DNA from 4 places in the Agrobacterium burrii genome. Region 2 is predicted to be linked to each of the others. Evidence: predicted binding sites of a transcription regulator. Region 2 holds the regulator's gene; each other region holds the start of a gene.
The links. The regulator LexA, encoded in region 2, represses DNA repair genes until DNA is damaged. The targets are predictions, from matches to a motif close to TGTTCNNNNTGTGTTCNG.

Region 1 (7,945 bases), on a different contig from region 2:
GATCTTCTAATCAGTATCCAGAAGTTGGACAAAGGTGCGCAGGATTTGATCATCTTCAGCGCGGTCTTAACCCAGGCTGGATATCAGGATCTCTCTGAGGTTTGGCTGCTCACCGAATTGCTTGACTACTCCGGTGCCTTTGAAGATCTGCGCACGACGCTGCGGGAGCACGGCCTTGGCGGCCTTGTTAGGATCGACGATGGCGATCTGAGCATACGATCGCCGGCACTTGCTGAGTTTATTTTGAAACGTGTCTTCAACATAGAGACAATTCTCGATGTTGTGAAACGCGGATTATTTTCTGTCGACAGATTTTTCCGCGACGAAAGCGATCTGATCAAAATGGCGAAGGGACTCCTGAAGTTTTCAGTTTACGGTCGCATAATCCGTAATGATCGACAAAACGCGATAATCGAGACATTTTATAATGACTGCCGCTTGCTGTCTTTTGCAGCTGAAGATCCCCTGTTCTGGGTCCAGAGATCCATCTGCACAATGAACGATCGCCAGTTCGGTATCTCATTTAAATTCATTGAAAATGCCGAGGGACTTGCGAGAGCTCGCCGTGGTTTCGATACCTATCAAATCGACAATCACAAGGCGCGGGTTCTGTTAACCCAAGCGCGCGAGGAAGGGGTCAGTCCAGACGGCAGTCTTGAGCGAGATGCGATATCTCTTCTCCGTGCAGTGCTGGCAAGAAAAAATGACGACCTCTATCATCCGCTATCGGTCATGCGACTTTACGCAGAAATTGTTGATAGACATGTCCATGGCTTGTCTCCGGAACAGAGAGCGTCTTTAAGAGGCTCAATCGAAATCGGTATTCAGAGCATTTCCAAGTTCAAGCACACTGGGCGATTTCGGAATCTTACCGAGCTCCGCAACCGCCTTGCCGCTGCTGCGAAAGCGTTGGCCTGAAGAGACTACGGGAGCCCGTTTTGGCCCATTAGCGTTCCGAGACGCCTGACTGTCAGGATAACGGGCTGAGCTGCGTAACGCCGTGTATCGGGACGAGCGCCAGTGGATCCTCAACGAAATTGCAGCGGCGGAAGCGCAGCTTGCGGAGGAAGATGCCGCATATGATGCAATGGTTCTCGCAGACCCGCCCCATTAGGGCGGCTCTCAAATAGCGAACGATCCTGGTCACGATCTACCTTGCCATCGCTATTGGCAGCTCCTTGATGTTGGTCGTGTAGCGGGGAGACCGACTGTCGAACTTCGTTTGCCATTCGCGCTTGATGCCGGCCGAGGCGGGAATGAGAGCGCCACGGCCAAACTTCTTATTCACCGCATCGAGGGCGGTCATTAGCCGGTCGGACTGGTCGCGATCGCGGGCGTCAAAGAGCGGGCGCTGTTGCGACTGCGCCGGCACAAGATCATTCATAATGATGCCGGCTTTCGCGTAGCGATGGCCGTCCCTGAAAATCTTGCGCGCTCCGCTCTGAGCCACATGGATCAGATCGAAGGTGTCGTTTGACGCTTCGGGCAAGTGCACTGTTGTCTGCGCAGAGTAGGGTCGATCCTTCTCGTTAAAACGCGACGTGTGCATGAAGACCGCCATATGGGTGGCCTCAAGGCCGTAGCGGCGCAGCTTTTCTCCTGCCCTCGTCGCATAGGCCGCAACCGCTTCCAGTATGCCGGCAAGGTCCGTAACCGGCGCTCCGAAGGAACGCGTCACCGCGCAGCCCTTGCGTTGCGGCGGCACGTCTTCCAGCGGCAGGCATGACAGGCCCTGCAATTCCAGCACGGTGCGTTCCCCGACCACACTCAGAAGTTTGCGGGCCAAGCGCGCGTCCATGCGCGCCAGGTCGCCGGCCGTCTCCACCCCGAGGCCAAACAGTTTGCGTCCCGAGGCCGCACCGACGCCCCACACCTCGCCAACCTCGATCCGATCGAGCCAGCTTTGCCGCAAGGCTGCATCCGTCAGATCGCAGACCCCGCCAAGCTCAGGATTCTTTTTCGCGACGTGATTGGCGAATTTAGCGAGCGTCTTTGTGGGGCCAATGCCGACGCATGTCGGAATCCCTGTCCAACGCTGGACCGTCGATCGCAGATCGCGACCGAATACTTGCCGGTCAACCGGCCGGATGTCGGTCATATCGAGGAAGCTCTCATCGATCGAATAAACTTCCACGTCCAGCGACCATTGCCGGTAAATCGCGTTCAGGCGTGCGCTCATGTCGCCGTAAAGTGTGTAATTGCTGGAATACACAGCGACATTGTTAGTCCGACAGAGGTCCCGGATCTTGAAGAAGGGCTCGCCCATCCCAATGCCAAGAGCCTTTGCCTCCGCCGTTCTGGCAACAGCGCAGCCATCATTGTTCGACAGGACAATGACGGGCCGCTTTTCAATGGAGGGGTCGAAAACCCGCTCGCAGGAACAGTAGAACGAATTTCCATCAATCAGCGCAAAGGAAGTCATCTCCGCTTCCTGGGTCTGAGCCAGTGGACGTTGCACATGGCGACGCCCCAAATCTCGACTTCCGCGATTTCGGGCAGGTCGAATAACGGCATATCGCTATTCTCAAACAGGAGCCGCGGTCGATCGCCATTCATTCGCAGACGCTTCAATGACCGCTCGCCGTGGACCGTTGCCACGACAATATCGCCATCGACCGCGGTCACGCTCCTGTCCACAACGATCAGGTCGCCGTGGAAAATGCCGGCATCCCGCATGGAATTGCCGTCAACCTTCCAGAGGAAGGTCGCAGGCGGGTTGCGGATCAACAACCGAGTCAGGTCGATGGATTCATCAATGTAGTCATCTGCGGGAGACGGGAAGCCGGCGCAAAGCCCGTGCAGCAGTAGCGGAACGTAAACCTCCGCTTGGATTTTCAGGCCGGCAAGCATTCTAAAAGCACCCTTCACGAGATACGAGCGAAAGGAACAAATAGGGAACATAGACGGCGGCAGAATGCAATATAGAGGATTACGCGATGATTATTTTACGCTCGCCTAATAAGAGAAAATTACGTCACCCGGTACGGTAGCGACCAACGGCTCACCAGCGGGGCCGGTCCTCGTCAGGTGACCCATGCTGCCATTCATCAAGATACCTGAAGACGGTCTCCTGCCCGGATTTCAGTAGCGCAGGATCACTCCAGAGGATCCAGCCGGCGATAATCAGGGTCGCTATCACGACCATTCCGACGATCTTCCTGATGAAAAATATTACGATGAAGATAGCGATGAGCGCGCCAACGCCAGTCCTCAGTACTGGAGGGATGTTTTCGAGAATATAGGCGTCGAGCATGTTCATATCGTCGCCTTATATGCGTTGACGTCGCTCCTTCGCCTTCGGCCGGAGCAGCCGTCGCAACAGCAGAGCGGCCGCAAGCGCAAGCGCGGCCGCAAGGATCATCATCTCAAGGGGCTGCATGCAGCCCGGCCCTACGGACGCCTGCGGCGACTTTCACTTCTATAATCTGTTCGATATTGCCAAGCCTCAATCAACCTTTGCCGCTCCCGTCGCGGCCCTCAACCAAATCCAACCCAATGAGACCGAAATAGAGGCGCGGCTTGCGCCGCGCCTCTATCTCAGCGGCCCGCCGTGGGTGTCGGTTTCTTCGCCATCGAGACAACAAGCTTGAAAATCCGCTCAAGACCTTCCGTGTCGAGCTGTCGGATTTCTGAGATCGTATTTTGCAGGAGCCGGGAATGTTCCTGATTTTCGCCCCATAGATGCGGAGCGGCAGGGGCTAGAATTTCCTCTGGCGTGGCGTCCAGAACTTCGCAGAGATGAATTAGCCGGGAGACGGTCAGTCGGGAAACACTCGTTTCGTACCGATGATAGACCGCGTTACTCAAGCCAAGCAGGGGAGCGATTTTGGAACGTGACAAGGACCGTTTATCGCGGGCCTCCCGAATACTCGTACTGATTTTGTCGTCCAGTTCCGCATTCAGATGGACTTTGCCGTGATAGGGCTTCCGATAGACCGGCTTTTCAAGATCAGGATCCTGGACCAGCTGTAGGCCGAGTTGTTCAACCCAGTTTTCTATCGTTGGACCTGCCATGGTGTTACCGCGCTGTAATTTCTAAGCCTGATTATTTGTTACCGAATTGGCTACGTGATAGGAACCCTGAAACATAGGTTTTCGACTAAATTTGGCGCATCGCTTCGCGACCCCGCTCTATGCCTTCGGCACGGAGCCGCTGGAAAAGCGTCTCCGCCCTGCGGGTAACGATCGCTTGCGCAGCGCGGCGGTCGCCGCGAAACAAATAATGATTTGCGCCATATTGGGCTATTCACTGGCATTTACAGTTTGATCGCAAGATACCATATTGCATCAAACCGAGGTCAGGTTGTGACAGGACACTAGCCCGTTCTGCCATGCCGGCAGGGGGCCGCTCTGCCTCGAAACAGGGCGGCCCCTTTTTATTTCTGGGGTATCATCGTCGTGGATATTTTCATTCCAGCAGTCATCGCTTTGGCCGGTTACGTATGGCTCCTGTTGAGAGCGAACCGAACCTTCCACGCCATTCGCAAGGAGCGGTTCGAGCACACAAATGCCGCTGGCGTTCTGCAATTCGACACCTACGAAGAGTTGCGCAAATTCGAGAGCCGCGAAGCCAGCAATCAATTCTGGATCAACGTCGCCGCCGTGCCTGGCGGCGTCATTCCGCTCGCCGCCCTTTTAGCCATCATAGCCTCGATCGCTGAGATGCCTCCTGAACAGCAATTCGGCGTGGGTAGATCAACGGTGACACCTTCGGTGTCCTGCTTGCTGGATGAGGGAAAGAGGAGCGCTGCCCTCTCTCCCTCGCAAGCGAAAAAACGGTATCCCCGTCCTTCCTTCGCGCTTTGCGCTCCGTGCAGGATCGCCGCTTACGCGCCGACCCTCTGTCTTTGCCTCCGGGCGGGCGAACCCCCTCCGTTTTATTCCCTTGCCACCCTCTCTCCCGCTGCTCCGCGCGAACTCGGGAGCAGGAGCGGGGCTCCTGCCCACGAGGGGCATGAGTGACCGCTTCGCGGAAATGGAAGGGCCAGACATGACCAAAACAGCAACCGTTTACCTGCTGGACCCGGAGGCGGGGACCATTCAAACCGTCGAGATCGATGCGCGCAGCGCCTTTGCTCAAACCTACACCTTGATTGGATGCGAACTGGTTCAGGTGGTGCCGTTCGATAGCCACCATGTGCTTGTCATCGATGAGGACGGGTTACAGGACGGACTAACATCCTTCACCATCGCAGATGGATACCCGCAGCCATTGGCCGGGAAAATTGTCCTTGTCGGTGCGCAAAACGGAGAACACTTCACGCCTCTCCAAATCACCATCGAGGACGCCGCCAAACGGTTCACCGTCTGCAAGCCGGTGCTTGTTCCGGTTTTTGCGTCAATCGATGAGACGACCATGAATGGGGTTATCCTTGCCGGTTTTCTGACCGGCCTGCAAACGCGGATCACTCGCACCATGCCCACCGTCATGGCGGGAGTGAAGAAATGAGCATCACCGTTGCATTCTTCGAGCGGGAAGCCGCCGACCGTGTTCTAGAAATCTTAGCAGACACCTTCGCCGCCAAGATCGCGGCGAAGGACATCGAGCATAATTTCAGCTGGCTCACCCACTCGCCCGAACGTCGCGCAGACCGCGAACTTGAGGCGCTGGCCCAGCGGCTGAACGATTTTGCCAACTATGCCATGGACCTTTGGACGGAGGCTGCGACCCCTATCCCCGGTCCCGAAATCGAGGCTTTCACGCGACGGCACATTGACGTCACTCGCAAATATTGGGCAGCGGAAAGCCGTTGCGCCAACTGGATGATAACCGGCCCTGCCCGCTTTCCCGTTGCTCGCAACGAAAAGCGCATGCGGGTTTCCGACGCCCGCCGCGCCGATATATCGGCCCATGCGGAAAATGCCCGTAAGGCAATCAGGCGCAAGGCATACCCGCACGGAGCAGACGGTGAGCCGATCCGGGCCGGCGATCCCGAAGCGTTGCAGCGGATCGCATCACGCATCGAAGACCTGGCCTTGTCCATCGACAGGATGAAACGAGCCAACGCCATTATTCGCCGGATGGAAAAGGACCATGCCAGCGAAGCCGACATATTGGCTCGCGTGGTGTCGGAAACAGGCTTGCAGGAAGAGCAGGCGGCACGGGGCATCACAATTGCGCCGTGGCAGAGCCGACGCGGGTTTTGCACGACCAACACCCGCGCCGAGCTTCGCCGCATGCAGCAGCGCTTAGCGCGCCTCGCGGCGATGAAGAAGCGCGGCGACAGGTCGGAGGAAGTCGAGACGGAAGCGGGAGCTGTGGAGGTGAAGGAAAACACCGAAATAGCCCGCATCCAGATGATTTTCCTCGGCAAGCCCGACGAGGAAGCCCGCCGCATCCTCAAATCCCATGGCTTCCGTTGGTCGCCCTCGCAAGGCGCGTGGCAGCGTCACCTTAACGAGGCGGGACGCTATGCCGTCAAAACCGTCTTGAGCAAGATCAGCGGCGCTAGCGCCGCTTGATCCTCCCAACCCATCGAGGATTCGAGGTATGACCGAGCAGATTTTTTCGTCTTGGAGTTTTGCGGAAAGGGCGACCCGATGTTTGGAGGCAATGCCGCCGATTGGGGCCTCTACATGACCGAGGACAGGAGCCACGCGTTCATGAGCGCCGCGATCTGGTCAAAGCCTATTTCCCGACCGAAAAGGAAGGAAAGGCGGCTGGTGACGTTGCAAGCAAACGATACGGACTGATTTCCGTGCTGCTTGTGCCACTTGACCCGCGCATTCCCGTTGCGCAGCTTCGCTGGATCGTCGGGAATATGCACGTTGGCACAAGCGACGAGGAACTAACCGCCGATATCTCGCCCGTTCGGAAGGCTGGCCGCTAGGCCAGTACGGGGATTACGTGGCTCAGGCCTGCGCCTATGGGCTTGCCAGCCACAGAGCCAATCAGGGGCTATATGCCCACTTCCGGTTCTAGGGGGGTAACGATGAAGCACTCTGTTTGCAAACGCTGTGGTGGCAGCTTCTGGGAAAGCGAGAAAGACGCACGGGAGGAAGACCTTTGCGAGGAATGCGAGGGAAAGCCAGCGCCCAAGCGGGCGGCCCGCCGCGACGTCGAGGTGTTCGATATTCCGTCCGGTCTTGGCGGGAGCCATACCGTCGAGATTGTCAGGGAGCTGCAAGGCGGTAAGGAGCGGTTGCGCGTCTGGTACGGGCGCGCAACCGCCACAGGCTGGGAACCGTGGAAGGATTGGGACGGCTACCGTTTCGACGCCGACCGCGCCGAGTTGAAAAACAAGCGGACAATGCCGCTTTTCAAATAGCCCCCTGGCCGCGCCGATCGCGCGGCCCGTCCATCAGGAGGACCGACATTGAGCCGATATCCCATCACCGTAAAATCAGAGCTTCAGACCGATGAAAACGCCGTAATCGGTTTCGACCCGCCGTTGCGCACGTACTTTCTGCAGGCGTTTCCCGACGAGGCGACGGACGCTTGCGCGCTATGGCTTGGAGGCTTTCTTGAAGAGTATCCGAGCCTTGAATCAATCATCAATGCGGCTCGCGCCGAGGGATATGACGTTCACGGGCTGACCCATGATGTCATAATAGCCTTGACTAAGGAGAGCGGGACGCCGACGCCGCCGAGCATTGCCGAGCGGCTTGGCATCGTTCGCTAACCCACCAATCGAAGATTATGTTCTGGGGCCGGTTTTACAGACTGGCCCCATATCCGTTTTCGCAGGTCGGACCCATGCCGCATCGAGCGGCCCAGGTCCGAACGAGGGGAGCCCTTGCCCCTCCCCTCGCGCTCCCCTCCCGCCCCGTCAGGTCTGGGCCGCGTAGAAGAGAGCAAAATTGACCGCCAGCATAACGACCAGCATTCCGATGGAAGCCAGAAGGAAAACCCCGAGCTTTTTCAGCGTGCTTTGCGGCTGCTTCTTGCGGCTGAAAGCAACGACGCCCGCCGCACCGAGGGAAATGCCAATGATGGCTGGGAGTG
Region 2 (7,945 bases):
GCTTTACGGCCTGCGTAGCGCCATTGCCGAGCGCATCCGCAACACCATTGGCGGTGACGCCGGAGCTTTCGCCGCCTCCATCGTCACCGATGAGAGGCAGGCCATATCCGGCGAGACGATGGAGGCGCTGAGGCTCTCCGGCCTTGCCCATATCGTCGCCATATCCGGGCTTAACATGGCGCTTGCCGCCGGTATATTTTTCGTCGGTTTAAGACTTGCCTTCAGCCTGTTTCCCGCCTTTGCGCAGCGCTGGCCCGTCAAGAAGATTTCGGCTTTCGCAGCCCTCCTGATGACGCTCGCCTATTATCTGATTTCCGGTTTCGCTGTCTCCGCCGAGCGCGCCTGGCTGATGATGTCGGTGATGTTGATCGCGATTCTTTTTGATCAGCCGTCACTCAGCCTCAGGAATGTTGCTCTTTCGGCTCTGGTCATTCTTGTCTTTTCGCCCTCGGAAATTATGGGGCCGAGCTTCCAGATGTCGTTCGCCGCGACCATCGCGCTCGTATCCACCTATGCCTGGTGGAGCCGCCGGCACAACGATCGCGAGCGCCTTTTCATCGGCCGCAAACCGGCATGGATCACGGTGTTTCAAACGGCGGGCGCCGTCATTGGCGGCGTCATCACCACATCGCTGATTGGCGGCCTTTCGACGGCGATCTATTCGGCCGAGCATTTCCATCGTGTCACCACCTATGGACTTTTCGCCAATCTCGCCGCCATGCCGCTAATGTCGCTGATCGTCATGCCCTTCGGCCTGCTCGCCATGCTGCTGATGCCGTTCGGGCTCGATGCGCCGTTCCTGAAGGTTATGGGTTATGGCATGGCGCTCGTCATCGAAGTCGCCAATGAAGTGGCGTCCTGGGGCGGCAGCGCTGCAACGGGGCGGCCGCATGAGTGGTTTATCGGTCTCGGCTCGGCCGGCTTCCTGCTGCTGACCTTACTGCGCAGCCGACTTGCGCTGCTAGGTATTCCGCTTCTTGTCTTCGCTTTCGGCCTGTCGGCGGCCACGGCCTATCGCGATGTCCCGGATCTGCTCATTCACGAGGAGGGGGAACTGGTGGCGTTGCTGGAAGACGGCAAGGCCTATACGACAAAAACGCGACCGCAGGGCTTTGTATACGGCCAGTGGCAAAGGGCGCTGCTGCTGCCGGAACAGCCCGTGCCGCCGGTCATTCTTAAAGCGAATGCCGCAGTAACCAGTGTAGGCCTGACCACAAAATCAAAGCTCACGCCGGAAGAGATGAGGGTGGTGACGCGGCAGATGACGGCGGCGCTGAAAGATGCGGCACCCGGCGTCTTCACCTGCAGCAAAGGCATATGGTGCGTGGCGCGCGCCGGCAGTGGTGAATGGATTGTCGTTCTGGAAGACGGCCGGTTTGCTGGAAAAGCCTGCGACATCGCCGATATTGTCGTCGTTTCCCGCAGGACCTCGTTTTCACAATGCCGCTCAGGAGCGCTTCTGCTCAACCGCGATATATTGCGGCGCATTGGTTCAGTGGAAATAAACTTTGCCGGAAGCGATCAGTCTGCGGTCGTGGGACGGCTGCGTGCGGCGATTGCCGGGGCGGACAGGCCATGGAGCGAGCACCGCTATTACGACTGGAAAAGCGACCGTTTCGAATATGAGGTGCCGGAACCGGTCAGGCAGTTGCTGGCGTCGCAATAAACGCCGCCAGCATGGATCCTCAGACCTTCACACGCAGATCGGCAGTCAATTCACCAATGCCGCTGATTTCCTGTTCATGCGCCGCGTCGCGCCAGATCTCCTTCAATCCGGCTTCATACCATTCACGCATGGCGGGCAGGGCGAGCAGCCGATCGCAATAGGCTTTTGCCGCAGTCGAGAGCTCAGCGCCATAGGTCTGGAAACGGAACGCGACCGGGCAGAAGAAAGCATCGACCGCCGTGAATTTCTGACCGGCAAGATATGGGCCGCCGAATTTTGTCAGACCTTCGCTCCAGAGCACATCGATGCGCTTTATGTCTGCCGCAAGTCCAAGATCGCCATCCTTCGGCTTGACCCGAATACCGACTGACATCGGATAAAGATTGCGCAGCGAGGAAAAGCCGGCATGCATTTCACTCGCAGCCGAACGCGACCATGCACGTGCCTGCTTGTCGCTCGCCCAGACGCCCTGATGCCGTTCGGCGAGATATTCAGCGATAGACAGCGTTTCCCATATCGTCACGCCCTCATCGACAAGGCACGGCACCTTGCCGGTTGGCGAAAAGCTGGAAAAGGCGACGCCTTCGCCGAACGGAACAAGTTTCTCATCAAAAGCGATACCGAGCGTGCGCATCAACACCCACGGCCGCAGCGACCATGAGGAGTAGTTCTTGTTGGCGATATAAAGATCGTACATGGCTTATCTCCCGGATATGACGCGCATTTCTATACCTGTCGGGGCATGATGGAATATCGAAAATAATCAATGACACCCATAAATCGCGTTGATGAATGGCAGGGGCTTTGCACCGCGTGTCACCATTTGGCGGCAGCGCCAGGCCAGCCATATCCCTCAAGCGTAAACGACCTCACGCGACCAAAAGCCCACGGTATATGACGCAGTGGTGACAACACGCCGGAGAGAAGAGCGCGACAAGGATATCCATATGAGACTGGAACTGATCTCTACCAGACAGGTTGCGTCCGTCTGCGGGAAGGATAAGCTTTCCCGACACTCACATAGTCTGCCGAATTAGGAAATTGCCGTCATCTTCGACAGGGTTAGCCTCATGACGATGCCTGTTTCGAGAGGATGACGGCGAATTCAGATCAATGGTAACGACGTATAAGCCCGACCAGCTTGCCCTGAATTTTTACCCGATCAGGCCCGAAGATGCGGGTTTCATAAGCGGGGTTGGCTGCTTCAAGCGCGATGGAAGCACCCTTGCGGCGGAAGCGTTTCAACGTCGCTTCCTCATCATCCACCAGCGCTACGACGATATCGCCTGGATTGGCGGTATTGCTGTTGCGGATGATGACAGTATCGCCGTCGAAAATACCGGCCTCGATCATCGAATCGCCCTTGACCTCGAGCGCGTAATGTTCGCCCGAACCCAGCATGTCCACCGGCACGGCAACATCATGGGTGTTGTTCTGGATGGCGGAAATCGGCACGCCGGCGGCGATGCGGCCCATGACCGGCACGGTGACCGCCCCGCCGAGATCGTTGGCCGGAGCCTTTGGCGCTGGTGCGGGTTCCGGCGTCTTCGGTTTGCCAAGGCTGCCTTCGATGACGCTTGGCGAAAAGCCGCGTTGCGGCCTCGCGCCCGGCGTATAGGCCTCCGGAAGCTTGATGACTTCAAGCGCCCGCGCCCTGTTAGGTAGCCGGCGAATAAAACCGCGCTCTTCGAGGGCGGTAATCAGCCGGTGGATACCGGATTTGGAAGCAAGATCGAGTGCGTCCTTCATTTCATCGAAGGAGGGCGGCACGCCGGACTCTTTCATTCGTTCATGAATGAAGAGAAGCAATTCCTGCTGTTTGCGCGTGAGCATGAGGAAAACACCCTTGAGAATCGTCGTGGAGATCGTGAAACAAATACAGAACGAACACTATATGTTCCATATGTGTTCCGCAATCCCCTAAAATTTCGTGAAGCTGCTATCCGTTGTTTTGATGATTTGCCTGAAAGCACGAAATTGTGCTTTTCTGCCTTTCGGACCGTTCCGGCATCGCTATGCCGGATGTGAGAGCAGGAAGCAGGAAAATGACGAAAGCATACCGTGTCGACCATCTCGTTCTGCCTGTGGATGTCCTTGGCATTGCCGTTAATCGCCTTGGAAACCTTGGGTTTACGGTAGCACCAGCGGCTCTCCACCCTTTCGGCACGCAGAATGCCTGCGTTTTTTTCGCTGACGGCACCTATCTGGAACCTCTCGCAATTGCTAACCCGGCTAACTATAATGCCTCGATTGACCGGGGAAATGTGTTCACCGGGCGGGATCAGGCCTTCCGGAAACATGTCGCAGGGGAGGGATTTTCCGCTCTGGTCGCTGCAACACAGGACGCTCCTGGCGATCACGACCGATTCGTAGCCTCAGGCATTTCGGCCGGAAATGTCTTTGAATTTTCGCGGCCGGTCAAAATGCCTGATGGTTCGCAGAGCGAAGCGGCCTTCCGGCTGGCTTTTGCAGCCAGTGGTTCCGCTGCGGATTTCTTCCTGTTCAGTTGCCAGCGGTTGCAGGCCCTGCCGGGCGACCGTTCAGTGCTGGAGAGCCATGCCAATGGCGTTTCCGGCCTCAGCGAGATCGTCCTGTTTGCCGGTGGTGATGTGAATGCGGTGCGGCTGATCGAAACTGTTTTTGGCTGTGATGGCAAAGTGTCCCCGGATGGTGATGTGGTTTTCGCAACCGGCAATGCCCGCATAAGATTGACGCAAAATCCAGTCTTTGGCAGACATGCCTTTAATGCTCCCGAAGAGGGCGGCGATGGATTGCGCGGCGCAGGCATCGTCTTTTCCGTTCGCGATCTTGCCGTGACAGAAGCAGCACTTGCTGCTAATGGCGTGTCCTGCGCAGAAACGGGCGGCCGGCTGGTGGTGCCCGCAGCACCCGGTCAGGGCGTTGCCTTCGCCTTCGAGGAAAAATGATGAGCGTTACGAACAATCTCAAAGTCACCGCCGGCGATGGCGCCAGCAAGGTTTCCTTTTCCAATACCGAGCGTTTTTCGCTGATTGCCGGCCCCTGCCAGATGGAGAGCCGCGAACATGCCTTCATGATTGCGGGCGTGCTGAAGGAGCTTTGCGACAAGCTTGGAATAGGCCTCGTTTACAAATCCTCTTTCGACAAGGCGAACCGCACCTCGCTTTCCGGCAAGCGCGGCATAGGCCTTGACAACGCGATGCACGTTTTCGCCGATCTCAAGAAGGAATTCGGCTTTCCTGTTCTGACCGATATTCACACCGAGGAACAATGCGCCGTCGTCTCCGAAGTGGTGGATGTGCTGCAGATCCCGGCTTTTCTCAGCCGCCAGACCGATCTTCTCGTTGCCGCCGCCAAAACCGGCCGTGTCATCAACGTCAAGAAGGGCCAGTTCCTGGCGCCCTGGGACATGAAGAACGTGCTGGCCAAGCTCAATGAGAGCGGCAACCCGAATGTGCTCTTATGCGAGCGCGGTGCGTCCTTCGGTTACAACACGCTGGTCTCCGACATGCGCTCGCTGCCGATCATGGCGTCGCTCGGCGCGCCTGTCGTCTTCGACGCCACCCATTCGGTGCAGCAGCCGGGCGGGCAGGGCGGTTCGACGGGCGGTCAGCGCGAGTTCGTCGAGACGCTTTCGCGTGCGGCGGTCGCTGTCGGTGTCGCCGGCCTCTTCATCGAGACCCATGAGGACCCGGACAATGCACCATCCGACGGCCCCAACATGGTGCACCTGAAGGACATGCCGAAACTGCTGGAAAAGCTTCTGGCCTTCGACGCGATCACCAAAGCCTAAGGGGCTGGCGCGGTTTGTGCCAATCGATTTTAAATGGCGGGCGCTCCGTTTCTGCCGCCCGCCGTCATTGTAATTTCTTCGTCATCGTCTAAGACAGGCGACGGAAAATATCTGTTCCATTCCCAAGGGAGAGACCATGACTGCCATTACCGATATCATCGCGCGCGAAATCCTCGACAGCCGCGGCAACCCGACTGTTGAAGTCGATGTTTACCTCGAAGACGGCTCCATGGGCCGTGCGGCCGTTCCTTCCGGCGCCTCCACCGGCGCGCATGAAGCGGTTGAGCTGCGCGATGGCGGCAAGCGTTATCTCGGCAAGGGCGTGGAAAAGGCGGTCGAAGCCGTCAACACGGAAATCTTCGACGCCATCGGCGGTTTCGATGCCGAAAACCAGATCCAGATCGACCAGATGATGATCGCGCTTGACGGTACGCCGAACAAGTCGCGCCTCGGCGCCAACGCCATCCTCGGCGTGTCGCTCGCCATCGCCAAGGCTGCGGCCGAAGCTTCCGGCCTGCCGCTTTACCGTTATGTCGGTGGCCCGAACGCGCATCTGCTGCCGGTTCCGATGATGAACATCATCAATGGCGGCGCACATGCCGACAACCCGATCGATTTCCAGGAATTCATGATCCTGCCGGTCGGCGCGGAAAACATCCGCGAAGCCGTGCGCATGGGTTCTGAAGTGTTCCATACGCTGAAAAAAGAACTGTCCGCACAGGGCCACAACACCAATGTCGGCGATGAGGGCGGTTTTGCACCGGGTCTGGAAAGCGCGCCGGCTGCGCTCGATTTCATCATGAAGTCGATTGAAAAGGCCGGTTACCGTCCGGGCGAAGACATGTATGTCGGCCTCGACTGCGCATCGACCGAATTCTTCAAGGACGGCAAATACGTTCTCGAAGGCGAAGGCCGCACGCTGGAGCCGGGCGCAATGGCTGAATATCTGGCCGAGCTTGTCAACAAATACCCGATCATCTCGGTTGAAGACGGCATGGCCGAAGACGACTGGGAAGGCTGGAAGACGCTGACCGATCTCGTCGGCAACAAGTGCCAGCTCGTTGGCGACGATCTGTTCGTCACCAACTCTGCGCGTCTGCGTGACGGCATCAAGATGGGCGTTGCAAACTCCATCCTCGTCAAGGTCAACCAGATCGGTTCGCTCTCCGAGACGCTGGATGCGGTGGAAACCGCGCACAAGGCCGGCTACACCGCCGTCATGTCGCACCGCTCTGGCGAAACGGAAGATTCCACCATCGCCGATCTCGCTGTCGCGACGAACTGCGGTCAGATCAAGACCGGCTCGCTTGCCCGTTCCGACCGGCTCGCAAAGTACAACCAGCTGATCCGCATCGAAGAGATGCTCGGTCCGCAGGCTGCTTACGCCGGCCGTTCGATCCTGCGCGGATAATTCACGCTGGGGTTTGGCGACATGGCCCGCTGTCTGGCGTGCCATGGTTGGCCAGATGCATATCAATGCATGAGACGTCCTCCTCGGGCTTGACCCGAGGATCCATCCACAATCCCGCTTGTGGATCCTCGCCTCAAGGGCGAGGATGACTGTGAGGGGGATATGTCTCCCGGCAAATCCAGCCCGCCTTCCGGCGGGCTTTTTCATGCCCCTTTGCCGATCGCGATTTAAGGTCAACGGATAGTTAAACAATCCGCTTTAGTCTCGAGACTCACACTGTGCGTTTTAAGGCTTCTCTCCGGCATGTGGACCAGACATCATAAAAAGAGACGATTCGGCCGATTGATCGTTCCGGCCATCACGATCGCTTTTCTCTCTTATTTCGGCTATCATTCCATCCATGGCGACTTCGGCCTGCAGGCGACGGAGCGGCTGGAGCGGCAGCGCATTGCCAGAACGGCGGAGCTCGCAAAGCTCACACAATCGCGTGTGGCGCTGGAGCGGCAGGTGGAATTATTGAGTGACGGCTCGCTGGAGCGAGACATGATCGATGAAATTTCGCGTTATCAGCTGAATATGTCCCGCACGGACGAAATCGTCATCATGAACACATATTTCTAATTAACCGAAATCAGGTTAATTAACGAATTTTGATTTATTCACAGCATCTTAGCGTGAATATGTGCCATGCGTTTATAGCATTGCTGCATGGCATTTTCTTGCATATGGTGCGCGCCAATCTATCCGTTCAAATAGCAACTCAGGGAGGGATGAATGGCGCCGCGAAAACCAGCGACCGTGTCCGGCCGAAAGACAACGGCAAAGGCTGCAACCGAATTCACCGGTAAGAACAGCCCGGACTTCGCAAAGGAAGAAGAGCTTCACGCTTACCGTGAGATGCTGCTCATCCGCCGCTTCGAGGAAAAGGCCGGCCAGCTTTATGGCATGGGCTTCATCGGCGGTTTCTGTCACCTCTACATCGGTCAGGAAGCCGTTGTCGTCGGCATGCAGATGTCGCAGAAGGAAGGTGATCAGGTCATCACCGCTTACCGCGACCACGGCCACATGCTGGCGCTCGGCATGAGCGCGCGTGGCG
Region 3 (7,945 bases), on a different contig from region 2:
GCACCTCGACACCATGATCACGCGCATCGCGCACGATCTGCGCCGGGGCGTAAAAACCCATGGGCTGCGAGTTGAGAATGGCCGTACAGAAAATATCGGGATGATGGCATTTCAGCCATGAGGAGGCATAGGCAATCAGCGCGAAGGAAGCCGCGTGGCTTTCGGGGAAACCGTAACTGCCGAAACCTTCCAGCTGCTTGAAGATGCGTTCGGCGAATTCCTGCTCATAACCGCGCTCCACCATGCCATCGATCAGATCCTGCCTGAATTTGGAGATGGTGCCGACATTCTTGAAGGTGGCCATGGCGCGGCGCAGCTGATCCGCCTTGCCGGGTGAAAACCCGGCGCATTCGATGGCGACGCGCATGGCCTGTTCCTGAAACAGCGGCACGCCCAGCGTCTTGCCCAGTACATTTCTAAGTTCCGGCTTCGGATAATCCTCTTTTTCCTTTCCATCGCGGCGGCGCAGATAGGGGTGCACCATATCGCCCTGAATGGGACCGGGGCGAACAATGGCGACCTGAATGACGAGGTCATAGAACTTTGCCGGTTTCAGGCGTGGCAGCATCGACATCTGCGCCCGGCTTTCGATCTGGAAGGTGCCAAGCGTATCGGCCTTCTGGATCATTTTGAAGGTTGCGGGATCATCATCCGGCATGGAAGTGAGATCGTATTTCTTCCCATACCGCTCCTCCAGCATGTTGAAGCCGCGCTTCATGCAGGAAAGCATGCCAAGCGCCAGGCAATCCATTTTCATGAACTTCACAACATCAATATCGTCCTTGTCCCATTCGATGATCTGGCGATCATCCATGGCGGCGGGTTCGATTGGCACCAGCTCATCCAGCCGGTCATGGGTCAGAACAAAGCCGCCCGGATGCTGGCTGTGATGGCGCGGTGTGCCGACAAGCTGGTTGGCCAGTTCGAAGGCAAGCTTCAGGCGGCGATCCTCCATATTGAGGTTCAGTTCCTTCACCTGCTTTTCACCCACTCCCTCGCTCCAGCGCCAGACCTGCGAAGACAGAAGTTTGGTCAGGTCTTCCGGCAGGCCCAGAACCTTGCCGACATCGCGCAACGCCCCACGCCCGCGATAACGGGTGACAACCGAACACAGTGCGGCCTTGTCGCGACCATAGGTATCATAAACCCACTGAATGACCTCCTCGCGCCGCTGATGTTCGAAATCCACATCAATGTCAGGCGGTTCCCGCCGTTCTTCCGAAACGAAACGTTCAAACAGAAGATCGACCTTGAGGGGATCAATGGCGGTGATGCCAAGCACGTAGCAGACCACCGAATTGGCCGCCGAGCCGCGCCCCTGGCAGAGAATATCCAATGAGCGCGCATGGCGAACAATGGCATTCACCGTCAGGAAATAGGGTGCATATTCCAGCCTTCCGATCAGGCCAAGTTCGTGGTGCAGCGCCTTTTCCACCTTTTCCGGCGCGCCATGCGGATAACGATCCGACACCGCATCCCAGACCAGCTTTTCAAGCGCCTGCTGCGCCGTCAGCCCCGGCAGGGTGCGCTCCTCGGGATATTGATAGACCAGTTCCTTCAGCGAAAATTTACAGCGTTTCGCAATGTCGAGGCTGCGGGAAAGCGCTTCGGGATAACGGGCAAACAGCCGGTGCATCTCTTGCGGCGGCTTCATATAGCGGTCGGCATGGCGCTCGCGGCGAAAACCCGCCTCGTCGATGGTGCAATTGTGCCGGATACAGGTGACGACATCCTGCAGCATGCGCCGCTCGGGCACATGAAAGAGCACGTCATTGGTGACAACAGTCGGTACACCAGCCGCTTCGGCCATAGCTGACAGTTCGAAAAGCCGCATCTGGTCGTTGGGGCGTCTTCGGAGGCTCAGCGCCATATAGGCCCTGTCGGCAAAAGCAGCTTTGAGACGTCGCAGCCGCAGTGCGCAAAGATCATCCGCGAGGTCAGTGAGCAACACGACGATCAGGCCTTCGCCATAGGCAACGAGATCGTCCCAAGCCAGCCGGCATTTGCCCTTGCCGCCCCGTTTCTTGCCAACGGAAAGCAACCGGCAAAGCCGCCCGTAAGCCGGGCGATCCATGGGATAGGCGAGCACGGAAAGATCATCGTCCAGATCGAGCCGGCAGCCGATGATGAGACGGATGCCATGATTATTGGCGGCTTCATAAGCGCGGGGAATGCCCGCAAGACTGTTGCGGTCCACGATACCCAGCGCCTCGATGCCGAGGCTTTTGGCCTGTTCGAAAAGCTCTTCGCAGGAGCTTGCCCCGCGCAGGAAGGAAAAATGCGTGGTCACCTGCAGCTCGGCATAACGGGGCGTATTCATGCGAAGACCCCGTGAATGAACCAACCCTGCGAACCCGTTTCGGCATGTTCGCCATCACCGGAGCGGAAAATCCAGAAGCGCTCGCCGCCTTCGTTTTCCACCATGAAATAATCGCGCACGGCGGCCTTTTCCCGGTCGCGTTTCCACCATTCGCCGAACACCCGTTCCGGCCCGTCGGCGCGCCGCACGTTATGGCGCACGCCTTTCCAGAGGAAATAACGCGGCGGATGGTCGGGCAGCAGCGCCAAAGTCTCGATGGGTTCCGGCCTTGCAAAAAGCCTGACCGGACGAGGCCAGTGGCCGGGCCAGCCGAGCGTATCCTCCGCCGCCAGCGCCGCAACTGAAGTAAGGGAGCGTTCCGGCACATCGCTTGCCACCGCCGCATAACGATAGACCCGGTGGCCGCGATTGAGGATGACATCGACCGTATCGGCGATGTCCGCACGGCCTTCCTCCAGAAGCGAGGAACGGGCCTGCGCGGCGACAAGCGGCTCGGCATGGGTGGCGGTCAGCACCATCATCTCGATGCCGAAGCCGGGATCGATGGTGTCGATACGGTCGGTCAAAAGCCGGACAAGCTGTTTGACATCGCGTACCGGTCTGGACGTACCGGCCCGTATGGCCTGCAGGCCGCTATCCACCCGGTGCAGCACCAGATCGACCCGGCGCGCGCCGAGGCCGCGCTTTTCCAGCGCGACGCAAAGTTCGGCAACCAGCTTTTGGCTATAACGGGCAATCGTTTCCGCCGCTGCGATGGGTTCGGGAAAGGCGCGCCGCACCTCCACCAGTTCGGCCACACGCACCGGTTCGATGGGTTCACCGATCTCGCCGAGCGCCTGGGAAAGACGGCGGACGAGTTCGGGGCCGAAACGCAGGGTCAGCGGCGCGCGCGGGGCTTCGGCAAGCTCACCAATGCTGCAAAACCCAAGTACCTTCAGCCCGGAAACGATACGGTCCTCCAGCCTGAGCGCAGCAAGCGGCAAAGCGCTGATCGCCACCCGCTGCCCGCCCGGCGGCACGATGCTGATCGCCTCACGGCCAAAACGCGCCAGCGCATGGGCCGCACCCCAGCTATCGGCAATGGCGGCGCGGGCAGAGAAACCGGCGGCATGCAGGCGATTGACCATGCCGCTCAGCATCAGCGTCTCATTGCCGTGCAGATGGTCCGCTCCTGATGTGTCCAGCACCAGCCCGTCGGGTGGGTCGGCGGCGACAATCGGGGCATAGATGCGCAGGAAATGAAAGGCCAGCTGTTGCAGGGCGCGGGCATCATCAGCCGCATCCAGATTTTCGACGAGAAGACCCGGCACCAGCGCCTGCGCCTTGCTGACCGGCGTGCCGGGCCGGATGCCCGCCGCCTTTGCCGCCTTGTCGAGCGCCAGCACCAGCCGGCGGCTACCCTGGCGGCCGATCATGACCAGCGGCTTTTCAGCCGGCGGCGCGTTCTCTCCCGAAAGACGCCGAAAACGATCCGTCGGCCATGTCGGCAGGTAGAGCGAGACGACCCTTTGCATCACAGGCTTCCACTTCAAATTCGGCACTTTCGCCGCCGCGACATCGCAAAAGTTCGAGAAACCAGCGCGGCCTGCCCACTCCCGGCACCGGCAGGGGTGATGAAGGCCGCACGGAGATGCGCCAGCGGGTCACCGCCGCCGTCGGCTCACCGAACAGCGCCGCATCGGCTTGACGCCGGAAGCGGCGGATGGCGATGCCGGTAACGCCTGAGGTTTCCGCCGCCAGTTGCAGCCGCCGCGAGGCGGTCATCGGCAGTTTCGCCAATTCACCCATCACCGCGCCGAAGCCGTTGCAGCGCAAGCCCTCCTCAAAACAGTCGAGCACGCCTTTCTCATCGCGGCATTCAACGATGATAAGCCGGTTCTGCGACAGGCCGGCCTGTGTCAGACCCGGCATGAACAGATCCCGCCGGGTGACACACCATAAAACCTTGCCGGAAAGCCGTGCCGCCACACCGGCAGCAAACAGGGCTGCGGCTGCACCATCGGCAGCGCCATTGCCGCCGCCGCTCAGCTCATGCAGGCAACCGAGCTTCAGCCCGCCTCCCGGCAGGTGATGGTCGATGGCATCCACGCCGAAAGGCAAGGTCTCGTGCAGCCGTTCAGGGCCGTTACCGATCCTTTCCAGCCTTTCACGCAGCTCTTCGACAACGAGCAACTGGTCCGCGCGCTTTTGCATGGCATGACGGTTTTCAATTCCGGATTTTCAATCTTACTGTTCTTGTTTTGTTCCTATTTCAGCAAAGAGTCAAGCAACAGGCTGTCGCTCATCAACAGTTTGCACGGGAAGAGAGGATTAAGCCCTTGCAGCGCTTCGTCCCGCCGTTAAAACGGAATTGTCCGCTCGCTGCCGTTCTTCTCACGAGAACCGATGCGCCACGGACATCAGGGTTTTGGAGGAGACCGCCGATGATCGCCAGCATTCTGATTGCCGTGGTTGCGGCCATCCATATCTACATCGTCATTCTGGAAATGCTGCTGTGGGAAAAGCCGGCCGGCCGCAAGGCTTTCGGTCTCTCGGCGGATTTCGCCCGGCAGACGAAAGTGCTGGCCGCCAATCAGGGGCTTTATAACGGGTTTCTGGCAGCCGGGCTGATCTATGGGCTCATGCAGGGCGATGCCGGGCTGAGCTTCAAGGTGTTTTTCCTTATCTGCGTTCTGGTGGCCGGTATTTTCGGCGCCGTTACCGCCAATACCATGAAGATCCTGTTCATTCAGGCGCTGCCCGCCATTTTGGCGCTTGGCGCGCTCTGGATTGGAGTATGAACCGATGACCGCATGGAATGACAGCCGCGCCAAAGACGCCCTCAACCGGATTTTCATGGCGGCAGTCGCAAGCGCCGATCCCGCAAAAGTACTGCAACACCACCTTCCCTCCCCGCCCAAAGGCCGCTGCGTGGTGGTGGGGGCGGGCAAAGCCTCGGCCGCCATGGCCGCAGCGCTCGACAAGGCCTGGGCGGATGTCGATCTCTCCGGTGTGGTGGTGACGCGTTACGGCCATGCCGTTCCGGCCGGTCGCATCGAGATCATCGAGGCCTCGCATCCAGTGCCCGACGACAGAAGTGCGGAAGCGGCCAAACGCATTCTCGCCGCCGTTGAGGGCCTGACCGCCGAGGACATGGTCATCGCGCTGATTTCCGGCGGCGGTTCGGCGCTGATGGTGGCCCCCGCCGAAGGCATGACGCTTGCCGACAAGATGGCCGTCAATCGTGCCCTTTTGGCCAGCGGCGCGACGATTTCGGAAATGAACGCCGTGCGCAAGCACCTCTCCCGCATCAAGGGCGGGCGGCTGGCGCTGGCCGCCAGACCGGCCAGGGTGGTGTCGCTGCTGATTTCCGACGTGCCCGGAGACGACCCCTCCGAGATCGCCTCCGGCCCGACGGTTGCCGATCCAAGCGACATTGAAACCGTGCGGGAAATCGTCTCGCGTTATGAACTCGATCTTCCCGAAACCGTGCGCAGGGTATTGGAAAAGGGCGAGGAAACACCGAAGGCCGGCGATATCGACGAGGATGTCAGGATGATCGCGGCCCCCTCGCTTGCCCTGCAGGCAGCGGCGGAAGAGGCGGTGAAGCTCGGCCTTACGCCGCTCATCCTCGGCGATTCCCTTGAAGGCGAATCCAGGGATGTCGGCGCGGTCATGGCCGGCATCGCCCTTTCCGCCAGCCGCAAGGGCCTGCCGGTCAAAGGCCCGGCCGTTTTGCTTTCCGGCGGTGAAACCACGGTCACGATCGGCAAAGGCCCGGCCGGCAAGGGCGGCCGCAACACGGAGTTCCTGCTGAGCCTTGCGCTGACGCTGAAGGGCGCAGACGGCATCTGGGCCATTGCCGGCGACAGCGACGGCATAGACGGCGTGGAGGATGCGGCGGGTGCCGTGGTGACACCGGATACGCTTGCCCGCATGCGCGCTGCCGGTGTCGATCCGCGCCAGTCGCTCGTGGGCCATGACAGCTATACCGCTTTCAAAGGGGTCGGTGATCTCGTGGTGACGGGGCCGACGCTGACCAATGTCAATGATATCAGGGCGATTTTGATCGGCTGAAATCGGCGGCGTTCCGGCTGGCCATTGCCGCCCGGTGCGCACATCCTCAGGCAAGGCCATTTTGACTATAGTATCGGACAGGTATAATCTGGAGGTATATACTTTGGAGCTTCAGCCATGCGTTCTGGAGTGCTCATACTTGGCCTGATCATGGCCCTCATACCCACCTTGGCGGATGCTCACAATTGCAAATGCCGAAATCGCGGCACCATGTTCGAACTCGGCCAGACATCCTGTCTGAAGGTCGATGGCGGCTCCTATCTCGCGCGCTGCGAGATGAAGCTCAACGTCTCGTCCTGGACCAAGGTTCAGGACGGTTGCCCCATAACACAACGGATGCCGCAGCAGTCGATACGCATCAATTGATGTCGTTTACGCCCCTGCCCGAAGTGCAAATAGCGGCGCATTCTGCGCTTCCACCATGATGGTGATGTCTTCGGCGGCAACCGGTTTCGAAAACAGGTAACCCTGCAACTCGTCGCAGCCGCACAGATGCAGGATGGCGGCCTGTTCCTCGGTCTCGATGCCTTCCGCCGTCACCGGAATATCGAGCGATTTCGCCAGCGCCACGGTGGCCTGCAGCATTTCCAGAGAGCGCCCGCCATGTTCCAGCGCCACGACCAGTGACCGGTCGATCTTCATGCGGTCGAAGCCGAAGCGGCGCAGATATCCGACGCTTGCAAATCCGGCGCCGAAATCATCAAGCGCAATATGCAGGCCAAGCTGTTTCAGCTTGTCGATCGCAGCACCTGCCCGCTCGGGATGCTGGATGAAATAGCCTTCCGTCATTTCCAGCCGCAACCGCTCGGATGGCGTCTGTGTGGCCGCGAGAATATCCGCCACATAACCGGAAAAGGCGGGATTGCGGAATTGCACGGGCGAAATATTGACGGACAACTTGATGGAGGGCCATTGCCGCGCCGTCTCGCAAGCCTTGCGCAGAACCATAAGGCCAAGCCGGTCGATGAGACCGCTGGTTTCGGCAGCCGCGATGAATATATCCGGCGGCACGAAGCCATGTCCCGGCCTTTGCCAGCGCGCCAGCGCTTCCACCCCGGTAATGCAGCGCGTTGCGGCGCTGACGACCGGCTGATAGACCACCGTAATCTCGTCGTTGAGGATGGCGCAGCGAAGATCGGCCTCGAGCTGCAGCTTTTCCTCGCGCAGCGCATCCATCTTCAACTCATAGGAAACGTAACGCCCGCGCCCGTTCTCCTTGGCCTGATACATGGCCATATCGGCGCGGCGCAGCAGTTCCTCGCCATTGATATCGCCGGCACGGGAAACCGAAGTGCCGATGCTGCAGCCGATGCTCGCCACCCTTTCACCGATGCTGAACGGTTCGGTGAAAAGTTCGAGCAGCGCCAGACACAGCTTGCGGCCTTCCGCCCAGACATCATTGCCCTGAATGGCGATGGCGAATTCATCGCCGCCGAGCCGCGCCAGCACCGCACCTTCCGGCACCAGCACCCGAAGTGCAGCCGCCACACCCTTGATCAGCCGGTCACCCGCGGCATGGCCGTAAGAATCGTTGATTTCCTTGAAACCGTCGAGATCGAGGTAGAGCAG
Region 4 (7,945 bases), on a different contig from region 2:
CGAAATTGACGGCGATCATGGTCAGATACCGCATGTCCAGTTGGTCGAGGCCCATATTGTCGACCAGCAACCGCGTCAAAGCCTCGTCGGCAATCTCGCGTGTAACAGCTTCTGCCCGCGCCACCTCGGCGAAATCGCGCACGCGGCGCAACAACCGTCCGGCAATGCGTGGCGTGCCGCGCCCGCGTCTTGCAATTTCCCGCGCACCGCCATCGGTCATATTCAGCCCCATCAGCCGCGCACCACGCCGGACGATCAGTTCCAGCTCATCGACCGTGTAGAAGGCCAACCGGACAGGAATGCCGAAACGGTCGCGCAGCGGTGTCGTCAGCAGGCCAAGGCGGGTAGTGGCGGCAACAAGGGTGAATTTGGACAGATCGATCTTCACCGAACGCGCCGCCGGCCCCTCGCCGATGATGAGGTCGAGCTGGAAATCCTCCATGGCCGGATAGAGGATTTCCTCCACAGCAGGGTTTAGACGGTGGATTTCATCGATGAAAAGAACGTCGCGCTCCTCGAGATTGGTGAGAAGTGCGGCAAGATCGCCTGCCTTGGCAATGACCGGCCCTGACGTGGACTTGAAGTTGACGCCAAGCTCCTTGGCCATGATCTGCGCCAGCGTCGTCTTGCCGAGACCGGGCGGACCGACGAACAGCACGTGATCGAGCGCCTCGCCCCGGTTCTTGGCGGCTTCAATAAATACCTTGAGATTGGCGCGGGCTTCTGCCTGGCCGGTAAAATCGTCCAGCGACTGCGGACGCAGCGTGGTGTCGATATCCTCACCGCGCTTTTCCGGGGTAATCAGTCTCTCCGCATCGCTCATTCAGGGCATTCCATTGTTATAGCCGAATTCATCAGGTAACCGCCGCCGCTATATCATGAGTATCGCAACAAGGCGCTTCACGAAATTCAGGATAGGCCTGGGCTACACGCCCGCTTGCCAAGCCGTTCTTACCGCGAAAGTTCCTTCAGCCCCAGCCGGATCAGCTTGGCGCTATCGCCGCCCTCCCCGCCATTCTTCAGCGCGGCGGCAACTGCATTGGCGGCCTGGTCTCGTGAATAGCCGAGATTGGTGAGCGCCGAGACCGCATCGGCCACCGGCGCGGAGGCGACGCCCTCCCCAAGTTCCTGCTTCAGCCCGATGGACGCCGAAGCATCCCCGGCGAAAGCGGGCGCCTTGTTGCGAAGTTCAGTCACAAGACGAACCGCCACTTTCGGCCCCACACCGGGCGCACGCGAAATCATCACCTTGTCCTGAAGCGCAATGGCATTTGCGAGCTCGGAAGGCGACAGGGTGGACAAGACGGCCAGCGCCACTTTCGAGCCAACCCCCTGCACGCTCTGCAGCAGGTTGAACCACTCCCGCTCCAGTGCGGAGAGAAAGCCGAACAGCTTCAACTGGTCCTCGCGCACGTAGGTTTCGATGAACAGCACCACCGCCTCTCCGGCGGAACCGATTTTCGACAGTGTGCGCGCCGAACAATAGGCGACGTAACAGACGCCATGCACGTCCACCAGCACGTAATCCGCGCCGATTTCCTCGATGCTGCCCTTCAATTTTCCGATCATGATGCCGCCCGCTCAATGAGATCTATATTCAACCGGCCGCCAGGAGCCGCCGCATCCTGTCACCGCCGCGATTATGGGCGTGGCAGATGGCGATGGCGAGCGCGTCCGCCGCATCGTTACCCTTGAATTCGGCCTTCGGCATCAGGATTTTCAGCATCATGTGAATTTGCTGCTTTTCACCATGCCCGACGCCAATGACGGCTTTCTTGACCGCATTCGGCGCATATTCGAAAACCGGCAATCCCGCCCGTGCCGGCACCAGCATGGCAATGCCACGCGCCTGGCCAAGTTTTAGCGTAGCCACGGCATCCTTGTTCACGAAAGTCTGCTCCACCGCGGCCTCATCGGGCTGGTGGCTGTGCACGATTTCTGCCAGCCCGTCATGCAGCTGGCAGAGGCGGGAGGCGAGATCCATATCGCCATCCGAGGTTACCGTGCCGGAAGCGACGAACCGCAGGCTGTTGCCGAGGGTGTCGATCACACCCCAGCCGGTGCGCCGCAGTCCGGGATCGATGCCGATGATTCGAATCGTCTTTTGCATGAGTTACCTTATCTTTCCGGTGGTGACCCTGCCAGCGATAAGTGAACAAAACGACAACATTGATCAAATTTGCAATGCAGCATTTACCTCTGCTTAAACCGCGTACCGCATTGTTCCCCCACAAAACCAACAAAAGGGGAGCTGCGGACATGATGATCCGCAGCACAATATGTTCGCCATATCAGCCGTCCGATGGCGCCATTCATGCATGGCGCGGGAACTGATCCGGCATTGGGGGCTGCTTCGGCCATGCTGAATCGTTTTCATTCCATATCCACCAAAGTGCTGGTGATTTTCCTGGCGCTGATGGCGATCTCCACCGGGGCTCTGACCCTTCTCGGTTATCAAAGCAGCAGCGGCGTTCTCGAAGAACAGGCGTCGAAATCCATGGAAAGCATTCTCGTCTTCCGCGGCGACATGCTTCAGGAACGCCTTGAACAGCTGAAGACGCAGGCGGACTCCATCGCCAAGATCGAAGCACTGCAAATGGCTGTTGTTTCCATGCGCAGCGGTTGGGCAACCGTACAAAAGAATTCCGGTGACGCGAAGGCGGAACTGCAGCGTGTCTTCGTCAAGGAAAATACCTTTGGTGAAAAGGAAAAGCTGATCAAGCCGGAAAGCCCAAGCGGCTTTTATTATTCGACCCATGAAAAGACCCAGACGGATATCGGCGGATATCTGCAGGGAACGCCGTTCAGCGACATCCTCTTCATCGATCCGGCCGGCACGGTCTATTACTCTTATCTGAAGGGAGCGGCCTTTGCGGAAACCGTGACCGGCGGCGTCTGGACGGAAAGCGGCCTCGGCGCGGCATTTGCACGCGGCACCGCGAATGCCGAAAAAGCCGTCAACGACATGGCGCAAACCAGTTTCTCCGGCTTGCGGATCGACACAGCAACAAAAGAGGCCGGTATTTATTTCGGCGTTCCGGTCGTTAAATTCGGTGCCTTCAAGGGTATCGTCCTCTTCCGCGTCAAGGAAGACGTGTTCAGCCAGATACTCGCAAAGGGCATCGCGGCCGGCAGCTCCGAACAATCGGCAATCATCTCGGCCGATGGCAAGGTTTTGGGCGAGCAGGGCGAAAAGCTCATCGGTCTCGACCCGGCAATCTACGGTTTCCATGGACAGGCGCTGAACGCCACCGGCATGACGATTGCCAAAATCGACCGCCCGGATGGTGAGGCTAATGCCTATGCCCGTCCCTTCTCCTTTGCAGGTGAAAAATATCTCGCCGTCGAAAGCATGTTGCGCAGCGAGTTGAACGCGGGTTCCATCTCGATTGCCGGCACACTTGCCGTGATCGGCCTTTGCGTTCTGGCCGCCATGTGCGCGGCGACGGCCTTTTTCGCGCGCCGCCTGTTCGCCCCGCTGGAAAAGCTCGCCGGGCTGACCGGCGAGGTGGCAGCAGGTCGTCTTGATGCGGAAATCGGCAATCAGGACAGGAAGGATGAGATCGGCCGCATGGCGCGGGCGCTCGGCAGTTTCCGTGAAAAGCTTATTCTGCAGCGGGAGATGGAAGAGACCGCATCGCGGACCCGGGAGGAAGCCGAAACCGCACGCCGCGCGCATCTTGCGCAGCGCGAAGCCGAAGCCGGAACCCTGCAGATGGTCGTGCAGTCTCTGGACGAAGGTCTGGACCGGCTGGCGAATGGCAATCTTGCCTATCGTATCGACACCGTGTTCCCCGACGATCTCGAAAGCCTGCGCCACAACTTCAATACGGCGCTTGCCCGGCTGAGCGAAACCATGCAGGCCATCGGTGGCAATTCCACAGCCGTTCGTGGCGGCTCCGAAGAAATGCGAGTGGGTGCCGACCAGCTGGCGGAGCGCACCGAGCGGCAGGCGGCCTCCATTACCGAGACTGCAAGCGCCATCAAGGCCATCACAGAGGCCGTCCGCGACCAGATCGAACGTGCCGAACAGGCAACGCGGATCGCCCATGACGCCAGCACGGAGGCGACGGCATCCAGCCGTGTGATGGCGCAGACCATCGCCGCCATGGAGGCGATCCAGACCTCATCGCGCCAGATCAACCAGATCATCGGCGTCATCGATGAAATTGCCTTCCAGACCAACCTTCTCGCATTGAATGCGGGTGTGGAAGCCGCCCGCGCTGGCGACGCCGGCAGGGGTTTTGCCGTCGTGGCGCAGGAAGTCCGCGAACTGGCACAGCGTTCGGCCGCCGCCGCCAAGGAAATCTCCAGCCTGCTGAAACGCTCCACCGACGAGGTTTCCGCAGGTGTTGTGTTAGTCGAAAAGGCGGGCGCGTCACTCACCGGCATCGGCAAGCATGTACAGACAATCAGTTCCCGCATCGAGGAGATCATGGAATCGACCCGCGAGGAAGCGCAAACGCTTGCGGAGATCAATGGCACCGTCACCAGCCTCGACACCATGACCCAGCAAAATGCCGCCATGGTGGAGGAAACAACGGCCGCCATTCATAACCTCGCTTCCGAAGCGGGCGAGATGGACGGCAGGCTCGGACAATTCGTGCTGGCCACTGACGGGCAAGCGGCGGCACACGGCAAAACCCGTCAATTCCGGCGGGCCGGCTGAGTAAGGGGCTTCTTCGGAGGCCCCAATTTTTTTGAACCATCCATCAATTCTATGCGACTTCTATGGTAAATCGGGACACGCGCCTTACATCCGCAGCAAAGATTTGAATTTACGCAGGAGCGTCGGATGATCCCCTTTTCCATTCTCGACCTTTCGCCCATCGGCGAAGGCGAGAGCGTCAGTGAGGCGCTTGAAAATTCCCGCCGCATGGCAATCAAGGCCGAAGACCACGGCTATAACCGCGTCTGGCTGGCGGAACATCACGGCATGCCGGGTATTGCCAGTGCTGCGACATCGCTCGTCATCGCCCATGTGGGGGCAGCCACGAAACACATTCGTGTCGGCTCCGGCGGCATCATGCTGCCCAACCACTCACCTCTCGTGATTGCCGAGCAGTTCGGCACGCTTGCAGCGCTGCTGCCCGGCCGGGTCGATCTTGGCCTTGGCCGTGCACCCGGAACCGATATGCGCACGGCACGCGCGTTGCGTCGCAATCTCGATGCCGGTGCGGAAAACTTCCCGCAGGACATCATAGAACTGCAGCGTTACCTCGGCCCGCCGCAGCAGGATCAGGCGATCCTCGCCGTGCCGGGCATGAATTCCAACGTGCCACTGTGGCTGCTCGGCTCCAGCACCTACAGCGCGCATCTCGCCGCGGCACTTGGCCTGCCCTATTCCTTTGCATCTCATTTTGCCCCTGACATGCTGATGGAAGCGATCCATATCTATCGCGAGCGCTTCCAGCCGTCCGAGGTGCTGGACAAGCCCTATGTCATGGTGGGTGTGATGGGTGTCGGCGCTGAGACGGACGAGGAAGCGCAACATCTCTTCACCTCGTCGCAGCAGCAATTCGTCAATCTGCGCCGCAACGTGCGCACTCCGTTCCCGAAGCCGGTGCACAGCATGGATGATTACTGGAATGAAATGGAGCGTTTCTCGGTGGAGCACACATTGCGTTTCGCCGCAGTTGGCTCCCCCGAAACGATCGAGCGCCATCTCGGTGGTTTCCTTGCCGAAACGCAGGCAGACGAACTGATCGTATCGATGCCGATCCATGACATCGACAAACGGCTGCGCTCCGTGGAGATTTTCGCCGATGTGCGAAGTTCCATCAGGAAGGCCGCCTAAACAAAAAGCCCCGGAGCGAAAACGCTGCCGGGGCTTTTTTTTAAAAATCTGAAACGTCAGGCGGAAAGTTTGGCGAGAATTTCTTCGGAAACCTCGAAGTTGGAATAGACGCTCTGCACGTCGTCATCGTCTTCGAGATTGTCGATGAGCTTCATTAGCGACTGCGCTTTTTCCTCATCCACTGGCACCGTGTTCTGCGGCTTCCAGATGGCCTTGACGCTTTCGGCTTCGCCAAGCACACCTTCCAGCGCCTTGGAAACCTCGTTCATCGCTTCGAAACCGCAGATGATGGTGTGGCCGTCTTCGGAAGATTCGACATCGTCAGCACCCGCTTCGATGGCCGCTTCCATAACCTTGTCGGCATCGCCGACTTCGACCTTATAGGTGATTTCGCCAACGCGGTCGAAGGAGAAGGACACCGAGCCGGTTTCGCCGAGTGCGCCGCCAGCCTTGGTGAAGATGGAGCGTACGTTGGAGGCGGTGCGGTTGCGGTTGTCGGTCAGGGCCTCGACAACGACAGCGACGCCACCCGGGCCGTAACCCTCGTAACGGACTTCATCGTAGTTTTCGCTGTCTGCACCGGAAGCCTTCTTGATGGCGCGCTCGATATTGTCCTTCGGCATGGACTGGGCCTTGGCGTTCTGGATTGCCAGACGCAGGCGTGCGTTCATGTTCGGGTCGGGCATGCCCGTTTTTGCCGCAACGGTGATTTCACGCGCAAGCTTGGAAAACATTTTGGACCGAACGGAGTCCTGTTTGCCCTTGCGGTGCATGATGTTCTTGAACTGTGAATGACCAGCCATGGAAAACCTGATTGCCTAAATTTTGAGATTGCGGGCCTTATAAGTGCGATACGCCCGTCGTTCAACCCCGCAGGCACTTTCTCTTCCGTGAACAATAGAAGGAACTGATTTATCCGCGCCTCGTTTTGATCATGAACGCAGCAGATGAGGAGATGGTTTTCTCCCCGTCGCAGCATCAGACCGGAAGGAGAAAACATATGGTCAGCCTGACTGAAGCACGAGAAGCCCCGGCCCGTCAGCTCTGGGACGAAATCAATTCCGTCCATGCCGGCATGCTCGGTCTCGAGGGCCTGCACAACCACATGCAGCCGATGGCGCCTCATGCTGACCCAAAGACCAACACCATCTGGTTTTTCTCCAAAAAAGACACCGATCTTGTGAAGTCGCTGAAGTCCGGCTCACGCGCGCATTTCTGCGTCATCGGCAAGGACCATGATTATCACGCCTGCCTTTCCGGAGTTCTGGAGACGCGTGACGACAGGTCGAAGATCGACGAGTACTGGAACTCTGTCACCGCCGCCTGGTTCGAGCACGGCAAGACCGATCCGCAGCTGACGATGCTGGCGCTTCATGTCGATGATGCTGATATCTGGGCCTCGACCGACAGCACGCTGAAATTCGGCTGGGAAATCGCCAAGGCCAACATGTCGGATGACAAGACACCGGATGTCGGCGTCCGCCAACATCTTTCCTTCGCCTAGTTCCGCCCCCGATTTATCGGCTCCCCCGGCCTTCCTCACCCGTCGCCAGACTACATGCCCTTGGGCACCAATATCTGCGGTTGGCGGGGAAGGTTTCTCATCGAAACCCGGATTACCGGATCGGTGGCATAGGCAATCTGGAAACTTTCGCCGAACATGGTCAGAAACTGCTCGAGCGGCGCCCCGGTACGGTGCATCGGCAGGATGAGCGCTGAGCGCAGACGCTTCACCACCCGGCTCATGCTGTCGGCTCCCATGGTCAGACCACCATCCACCGGCACCATCAGCACATCCAGACGTCCAATCTCAGCGTAATGCGTATCCGTCAATTCATGATGCAGGTGGCCAAGATGGCCGATACAAAGTCCTGCAACTTCGAAGATGAAGATGGAATTGCCGTTTTCCTGGAAGGATTCGTAGTCACCCAAGCGGTTGCGGATATCGGTCGCGACGTTGCGGATATAGACATCTCCCACCAGAACCTTGTGCTCGGCCTTTTCTCCCGGCGTATCACTCCAGCCATGCAGCACGTGTTGAATGGCCGGATCCGGGTTCAGGGTGAAATGGGTCGAATGCGCCCGGTTCATCGTCACCACGGTCGGGGTAAAGGGAGGGCGGTAGACGCCATTATAGTCGGTGGCGAT

Region 1: JZX89_RS25710 (LexA family protein) is a predicted target of LexA. The motif match lies at 2,883-2,900, and genes of this name have one in related genera.
Region 3: JZX89_RS20570 (ImuA family protein) is a predicted target of LexA. The motif match lies at 4,551-4,568, and genes of this name have one in related genera.
Region 4: ruvC (crossover junction endodeoxyribonuclease RuvC) is a predicted target of LexA. The motif match lies at 2,152-2,169, and genes of this name have one in related genera.

Annotation. Positions count from the first base shown of each region.
Region 1 covers NZ_JAFLNA010000018.1:95,973-103,917, forward strand. Annotated here, with positions in the region: gene JZX89_RS25700 (SIR2 family protein) at 1-918, shown strand, start outside; gene JZX89_RS25705 (Y-family DNA polymerase) at 1,151-2,422, opposite strand; gene JZX89_RS25710 (LexA family protein) at 2,419-2,850, opposite strand; gene JZX89_RS25715 (hypothetical protein) at 3,002-3,259, opposite strand; gene JZX89_RS25720 (helix-turn-helix domain-containing protein) at 3,538-4,014, opposite strand; gene JZX89_RS25725 (hypothetical protein) at 4,399-4,962, shown strand; gene JZX89_RS25730 (DUF3846 domain-containing protein) at 4,991-5,449, shown strand; gene JZX89_RS25735 (DUF8626 domain-containing protein) at 5,446-6,462, shown strand; gene JZX89_RS25740 (hypothetical protein) at 6,564-6,830, shown strand; gene JZX89_RS25745 (hypothetical protein) at 6,933-7,268, shown strand; gene JZX89_RS25750 (hypothetical protein) at 7,317-7,622, shown strand; gene JZX89_RS25755 (hypothetical protein) at 7,770-7,945, opposite strand, start outside.
Region 2 covers NZ_JAFLNA010000001.1:425,872-433,816, forward strand. Annotated here, with positions in the region: gene JZX89_RS02250 (ComEC/Rec2 family competence protein) at 1-1,666, shown strand, start outside; gene JZX89_RS02255 (glutathione S-transferase family protein) at 1,686-2,363, opposite strand; gene lexA (transcriptional repressor LexA) at 2,777-3,499, opposite strand; gene JZX89_RS02265 (VOC family protein) at 3,712-4,593, shown strand; gene kdsA (3-deoxy-8-phosphooctulonate synthase) at 4,593-5,438, shown strand; gene eno (phosphopyruvate hydratase) at 5,575-6,849, shown strand; gene JZX89_RS02280 (FtsB family cell division protein) at 7,153-7,470, shown strand; gene pdhA (pyruvate dehydrogenase (acetyl-transferring) E1 component subunit alpha) at 7,624-7,945, shown strand, end outside.
Region 3 covers NZ_JAFLNA010000012.1:14,998-22,942, forward strand. Annotated here, with positions in the region: gene JZX89_RS20560 (error-prone DNA polymerase) at 1-2,320, opposite strand, end outside; gene JZX89_RS20565 (Y-family DNA polymerase) at 2,317-3,834, opposite strand; gene JZX89_RS20570 (ImuA family protein) at 3,749-4,513, opposite strand; gene JZX89_RS20575 (DUF1304 domain-containing protein) at 4,744-5,100, shown strand; gene JZX89_RS20580 (glycerate kinase type-2 family protein) at 5,105-6,376, shown strand; gene JZX89_RS20585 (hypothetical protein) at 6,494-6,742, shown strand; gene JZX89_RS20590 (putative bifunctional diguanylate cyclase/phosphodiesterase) at 6,749-7,945, opposite strand, start outside.
Region 4 covers NZ_JAFLNA010000002.1:277,016-284,960, reverse strand. Annotated here, with positions in the region: gene ruvB (Holliday junction branch migration DNA helicase RuvB) at 1-823, opposite strand, end outside; gene ruvA (Holliday junction branch migration protein RuvA) at 952-1,569, opposite strand; gene ruvC (crossover junction endodeoxyribonuclease RuvC) at 1,598-2,110, opposite strand; gene JZX89_RS04815 (methyl-accepting chemotaxis protein) at 2,360-4,669, shown strand; gene JZX89_RS04810 (LLM class flavin-dependent oxidoreductase) at 4,796-5,797, shown strand; gene JZX89_RS04805 (YebC/PmpR family DNA-binding transcriptional regulator) at 5,854-6,600, opposite strand; gene JZX89_RS04800 (pyridoxamine 5'-phosphate oxidase family protein) at 6,798-7,301, shown strand; gene JZX89_RS04795 (MBL fold metallo-hydrolase) at 7,352-7,945, opposite strand, start outside.